DNA from 2 places in the Mesorhizobium sp. M0500 genome. Region 2 is predicted to be linked to the other one. Evidence: predicted binding sites of a transcription regulator. Region 2 holds the regulator's gene; the other holds the start of a gene.
The links. The regulator PhoB, encoded in region 2, activates phosphate uptake and scavenging genes when phosphate is short. The targets are predictions, from matches to a motif close to TGTCATNNANCTGTCAT.
Positions count from the first base shown of each region.

Region 1: the regulator PhoB is predicted to act here: its motif matches at 1,601-1,617, upstream of ppk2 (polyphosphate kinase 2).

Region 1 covers NZ_JAMYRB010000007.1:256,160-259,574, reverse strand. The annotation lists gene NKI70_RS16335 (DUF982 domain-containing protein) at 1-76, shown strand, start outside; gene NKI70_RS16330 (hypothetical protein) at 128-286, opposite strand; gene NKI70_RS16325 (aldo/keto reductase) at 400-1,443, opposite strand; gene ppk2 (polyphosphate kinase 2) at 1,724-2,644, shown strand; gene NKI70_RS16315 (dihydrofolate reductase family protein) at 2,694-3,341, opposite strand.
Region 2 covers NZ_JAMYRB010000002.1:141,882-145,296, reverse strand. The annotation lists gene pstA (phosphate ABC transporter permease PstA) at 1-178, shown strand, start outside; gene pstB (phosphate ABC transporter ATP-binding protein PstB) at 175-978, shown strand; gene phoU (phosphate signaling complex protein PhoU) at 1,011-1,718, shown strand; gene phoB (phosphate regulon transcriptional regulator PhoB) at 1,735-2,424, shown strand; gene NKI70_RS04430 (ROK family protein) at 2,434-3,415, opposite strand, start outside.

The DNA of each region.
Region 1 (3,415 bases), on a different contig from region 2:
CATGAACGCAAGACGGGCCTTTATTGCCGCCGCGCGTGAAGTGAACGTCTTCGTCAGCGACAAGGCGCCCGCCTGAGGCATAGCGGGATTTGACCGAGGCCCGGACCGCCTGACAGGCCGGGCGTCATCACTCGGTCGTTTCGGTTTTGGTTTGGGACTCGCTCTCGCCCTCGGGCTTCGATCGCTCCTTGGCTGCGACCTTGGCAGCCTGCTTTTCCGCCTTCTTGGCAGCCTTCTGCCGGTCGCGTTCCTTGCGTTCCTGACCGTAGTTCGGTGCTCGTGCCATATCGTTTCCTTTCATTGTGCTTGGCCTTTGCCTAGGAGCATTGGACCGCAAACACAACACCGCAAGGCACGATCGGGCTCCATATCTCGGCGCAGTCCGGAGAGCCCGGCTTTTCAGGCGCCGTCGCGGTCGAGGACGAGATCGGCCGGCCCGAACCGGTCCTTTGCCGTGAATTGCTGGTGCCAGTAGGGATAGAGCACGGGCGGCCTGCTGACCACGTCGAGCCGTGTGCGCTCCTCATCGGCAAGCACAAGGCTTGCAGCGGCGATATTGTCTTTGAAATGCGCTTCGGTTCGTCCGCCGATCACCAGCGAACTGACAGCGGGCCGGCCGAGTAGCCAGGCAAGCGCCACTTGCGCTGCCGACACACCGTGGTTCTTGCCGATATCGATCAGCACGTCGACGATCCGCCACAGCCGGTCCTCGTCGCGGATCGGCGGTTCCGACCAGCCGCTGAGCTGGCGGGCGGTCGGCTGGTCACGGTGGTATTTGCCGGACAGCAACCCGCCGGCAAGCGGGCTCCAGACCAGCACGCCGAGCCCTTGGTCGACCGAGATCGGCAACAATTCGTACTCGGCCTCGCGCGCTTCCAGCGTGTAATGGATCTGCTGGGTGACGAAGCGTGGCTGGTGATGACGGTCGCTGATCCCCAGCCCCTTCATAACTTGCCAGCCGGAATAATTGGAGCAGCCGACATAACGGACCTTACCCTGCGCGACCAGCGTGTCGAGCGCGGCGATGGTTTCCTCAAGCGGTGTCAGGCCATCCCACTCGTGCAGGAAATAGATGTCGATGACATCGGTCCTGAGGCGCTTCAGGCTCCTCTCGCATTCGCGGATCAGATGGTAGCGCGACAGGCCTTCATCATTGGGGCCTTTGCCGATCCGCATGCGCGCCTTGGAGGCGATCAACACGTCGCCCTTGCGCTTGCCGCCGAGCGCCTCGCCGATGATCTCTTCCGACACCCCGTTCGAATAGACGTTGGCGGTGTCGATGACATTGACGCCGGCATCGATGCAAAGGTCGATCATCCGACGCGCCTCGTCGAGGTCGGTCTTGCCAACCGCCGAAAACGCGCCGCCGCCGCCGAATGTCATGGTGCCCATGGTCAGGGTCGAAACCTTCAGCCCGGAACGGCCGAGAGTGCGGTATTCCATGTCGTATCCTCACGATTTATCGGGAAAGGGCGTTGCAAACGACAGCCCCTCAGTGAACCGGGCATTTGTAGGATAATTCGTTCCGCTTGTCGCCCGCCCCGCAGGGCAAGCTCGATCACATCTTGCGGATTGAACGCACAGCCAGCGCAGTAGTGGCTGCAATAAAACCGTCATTGCCGACCTATACTAACATCGGTCCAGCGCTTCGATTTCCGGCCGCCGGGCCGGGCGGCAGAGCGCCTGACAGCGGCCGACAAGGCCTGTAAGCGGAGCAGCGCAAATGACCGAGATAAAACAGAATTCCCCGGCCAGGGACTGGCTGGAAGCGGAACTCGCCGACACGCTCGACGAAGATTATGAGCTGGAAATCTCGGAGCCGGCGCTGTCGATGGAGATCGCCAAGATCTACAAGAATGCGCATCCGCCATCGATCGACCGCCTGCAGTATTTTCGCAATCTCATCACGCTGCAATCCGAATTGATCAAGCTACAATCCTGGGTCGCCTATCACAAGAAGAAGCTCGTCGTGGTCTTCGAGGGCCGCGACTCGGCGGGCAAGGGTGGTGTTATCAAGCGCATCACCCAGAGGCTTAATCCGCGCATCTGCCGCGTCGCAGCACTTCCGGCGCCGACCGAGCGCGAGAAGTCGCAATGGTATTTCCAGCGCTACGTTCCGCATCTGCCGGCCGGCGGCGAGATCGTGCTGTTCGACCGATCCTGGTACAACCGCTCCGGCGTCGAGCGGGTAATGGGCTTTGCCCAGCCGGATCAGGTCGAGGAGTTCTTCCGCGACGTTCCGGAATTCGAACGCATGCTGGTCCGCTCAGGCATTACGCTTGTCAAATACTGGTTTTCGATCACCGACGAGGAGCAGCAGATGCGCTTTTTGATGCGCATCCATGACCCGATGAAGCAATGGAAACTGTCGCCGATGGATCTCCAGTCGCGCGTGCGCTGGGAGCAGTACACCAAGGCCAAGGAAGAAACGTTCGCCCGCACCAATATTCCGGAAGCCCCGTGGTTCATCGTCGAGGGCAACGACAAGAAGCGGGCACGGCTGAACTGCATCGACCATCTGCTCAAGCAGATGCCCTATGAGGAGGTGCCGCACGAAGAGATCACACTGCCGGAGCGCGTCTTCAATCCCGAATACGAGCGCCAGGTACTGCCGCGCGAACTGTATGTGCCGGAGAAGTACTGACTAAAGCGGCGAGGAAGGCGGCGCCTCCATGGCGGCGCCCTGCAACAAGCTAGGTGCGCTCGATGATGACATGCGTGGCCTTCGGCGTCGCGACCTGCTCGCTGCAGCGATAGCCGAGCTTGGGCATGTCGATGCCGGCAAAAAGGCTCTCGCCGGCGCCTAGCAGGACCGGTGAGATCGCCAGATGCATTTCGTCGATGAGCTTTTCCTTGAGATATTGCCGGATCGTAGAAACGCCACCGCCCAGCCGTACATCCTTGCCGTCAACCACTGCTTTCGCCTTCTCCAGCGCTGAGTGGATGCCGTCGGTCACGAAATAGAAGGTCGTGCCGCCCTCCATGACAATGGGATCACGTGGATGGTGCGTGAGCACGAAGACCGGCACATGGTAGGGCGGGTTGTCACCCCACCAGCCTTTCCAGCTGTCATCCGGCCATTCGCCGCGGATCGGCCCAAACATGTTGCGGCCCAGGATCCACGCGCCGATATTTTTGAAGCTGCGCGCGGCGAACGCCTCGTCAGTGTCCGTGGTCCCGCCATCCTTGCCGAGGACCATCTTGCGGAAGGTGCGGGTGCCGAACATCCATTCGTGCAGGGCTTCCCCGCCAACACCCAGCGGGTTCTTCAGGTCTTGGTCGGGACCGGCGCCGAAGCCGTCGATCGACAAGGTGAAAGCGCTGACGCGAAGTTTGGACATGAGAGCCTCCTCGATAACCAATTGTGAGATGCAAGCAGTTATCGGGGTAGCTTAACTGATTGCATTTTGCAAGC
Region 2 (3,415 bases):
GAGCAGCAATATCAACGCGCCGATGGCCAGCCTGCCGGTGACCATCTTCCAGTTCGCTCTCAGCCCTTACGAGGAATGGCAGCAACTGGCGTGGACCGGCGCACTCATAATCACCCTGACGGTTCTGGGCTTGAGCATCCTCGCCCGCAGCCTTACCGGACGCAGAGAGGACAGATGACACAGATGTTGTCCCCAGACATGACGATGGCCGAAACGGTCGCCGAGAAGACGAAGATCGAGGTCAAGAATCTCAACTTCTACTACGGCCAGAGCAAGGCGCTGAAGGACATCAGCCTGTCGCTGCCTGAGCGCAGTGTCACGGCCTTCATCGGCCCTTCGGGCTGCGGGAAATCGACGCTGCTGCGTGTGTTCAACCGCATCTATGAGCTCTACCCAAAACAGACGGCCGAGGGCCAGGTGCTGCTCGACGGCAAGAACATTCTCGACCGGTCGCAGGATCTCAACCTCCTCAGGACCAAGATCGGCATGGTGTTCCAGAAGCCGACGCCGTTCCCGATGTCGATCTACGAGAACATCGCCTTCGGCGTCAGGCTCTACGAGAACCTCGGCAAGTCCGAGATGGACGGCCGCGTCGAACAGGCGTTGAAGCGCGCCGCGCTGTGGAGCGAGGTCAAGGACAAGCTCAACGCCAGCGGCTTGAGCCTATCTGGCGGCCAGCAGCAGCGGCTCTGTATCGCCCGCACCGTGGCCGTGAAGCCGGAAGTCATTCTGCTCGACGAACCGGCTTCGGCCCTCGACCCGCTGTCGACTGCCAAGATCGAGGAACTGATCGACGAATTGCAAGCCGACTACACGATCGTCATCGTCACCCACAACATGCAGCAGGCGGCGCGCGTGTCGCGCCAGACCGCCTTCATGTATCTGGGTGAACTGGTCGAGTTCGACCGGACCGAGAAGATCTTCACGTCGCCCCGCGAGAAGCGCACGCAGGACTACATCACTGGCCGCTTCGGCTGAGCCGTTCCGATCATGCATATGAGGACAGGACCATGGGCGAACACACAGTCGCTTCTTTCGACGAGGATCTCGAGCAGATCAGCAAGCTGATCCGCGACATGGCCGACCTCGCCGGTTCGATGGTCGGCGGGGCGACCAAGGCCCTGTTGAATTCCGACAACGTGCTGGCGCAACGCGTCGTTTCCGACGACGCCATCATGGATGCGCGTCAACGCGAACTGGACGACCGCGCCATAACCCTGATCGCCAAACGCCAGCCGATGGCCCACGATCTTCGCCATGTGGTCGGAGCGATCCGCATGGCGGGCGACCTCGAACGCATCGGCGATCTTGCCAAGAATATCGCCAAGCGCGTGAGTGCGGTCGGCCTCAGCGCCACGCCGCGGGACCTGTCGCATTCCATCGACGCGATGGCGCAGCTGGTTCTCATCCAGGTGCAGGGTGTCATCGAGGAATATGCTGCAGGCGATGCGGCCGCGTTGGCCAAGCTGCGTGCCGCCGACGAGCGCATCGACGTCAAATACACGTCCGTGTTCCGCGAGCTCTTGACCTACATGATGGAAGATCCGCGCAACATCACCGCTTGCACGCACCTGCTGTTCTGCGCCAAGAATCTGGAGCGGATCGGCGACCATGTCACCAACATCGCCGAAAATGCGTATTATGTGCTGACCGGCGAGCAATTGCCGGTCAATCGTCCGAAGCAGGACGAAACGACAATGTCCGCACCGGTGACATGATGGGGGTGCCCAGCCGATGATCGCACCACGCATAATGGTGGTGGAGGACGAGGAGCCGTTGGGTGTGCTGCTCCGCTACAATCTCGAATCCGAAGGCTACCAGGTCGAGGTGGTGACACGCGGCGACGAAGCCGAGATCCGTTTGCAGGAGAATGTGCCCGACCTTTTGGTGCTCGACTGGATGATACCAGCGGTTTCCGGCATCGAGCTCTGTCGTCGGTTGCGGGTGCGCCCCGAAACCGAGCGGCTGCCGATCATCATGCTGACCGCGCGCGGCGAGGAGAGCGACCGGGTGCGCGGTCTTTCGACCGGCGCCGACGACTATCTGGTCAAACCGTTTTCGACACCGGAATTCATGGCCAGGGTCAAGGCGCTGCTGCGGCGCGCCAAGCCGGAAGTGCTGTCCAGCGTGCTGAAGGTAGGCGACATCGTGCTCGATCGCGAATCGCACAGGGTCTATCGCAAGAAGAGCGAAATCAGGCTCGGGCCGACCGAATTCCGGCTGCTCGAGTTCATGATGCGGCATCCGGGCCGTGTCTTCTCGCGCAGCCAGTTACTCGATAATGTCTGGGGCGAGACAATCTACATCGACGAACGCACCGTCGACGTGCATGTCGGGCGGCTGCGCAAAGCCGTCAACAACGGCCGGATGCCGGATGTCATCCGCACCATCCGCGGTGCCGGCTATGCGATCAGGGAAGATTGACCCGCCTGGTCAGGCTACGTTCTTTCTGACGCTGGGCCTCATTTGCGCGCCCGGCGCGAAAATCTCCTGGTCGACGAAGCTTAACGCCCGCATCGCGCAGCCTTCGCGGATCAGCGGCAATTCGTTCGGCTCTGTATCGAAGGAGATCGAGCCTGAATGCTGGCCGCCGGCGGTCTGGGCGATTGCCTTCCGCATGGCCGGCTCGATCAGATCGAAGGCGGCGGCACTGGCGCCGACCATCGCGACCGGTGCCGGATCGATCAGCGCGAACAGCGAGCCGAGACCGAAACCCAGCGCTTCGCCGGCCTTGCGGTAGGCCTCGCGTTCCGGCCCATCTTTCTCGCGCGCCCGGGCCGCCAGTGCTCGCATGTCGGCGTCGCTGACGTCGGCGATCGGTTCGCTTTCTTCGCTCATCTGCCTGGCGTTGCGCCAGATGGCGTAGTTGCCGGCATAGGCCTCGATGCAGCCGCGCCGCCCGCAACGGCAGAGCGCGCCGCCCGGACGATGGATCATGTGGCCAAATTCGCCACCCGAGGAATGCGTCCCGGTGAACAGTTCGCCCTTCAGCACCAGCCCCATGCCGATGCCATGCGAAAGCAGGATGGCGATGAAGTCGTCGCGATAGCGATCCGGATTGCGCCAGCGCAAAGCCACCGCCATCATGTTGCAGTCGTTCTCCACCGTTGCCGGGATGCCGAATTCGTCCTCCAGCATGTCGGCAAAGGCGATGTCGGTCTGCGGCGTGATCGGCGACCACAGCATGGCGCGTGCAGGGGAGTCGGTAATGCCCTGAATCGCCAGGGCGATGCGGGCGACACTGCGGACGTCAAGGTCTGGATCCTGCAGCCGGCGCCGGACGATGGCCATGCATTCACGGATCAGCTCGTCGCGCGGCATGGTCAGCGTGTCCAGCCGGCGCTGTTCCTCGGCGACCACCTGTCCCGTATAGTCGATAATGGCGGCCGACAGGAAATTCAGCGACAACACCACG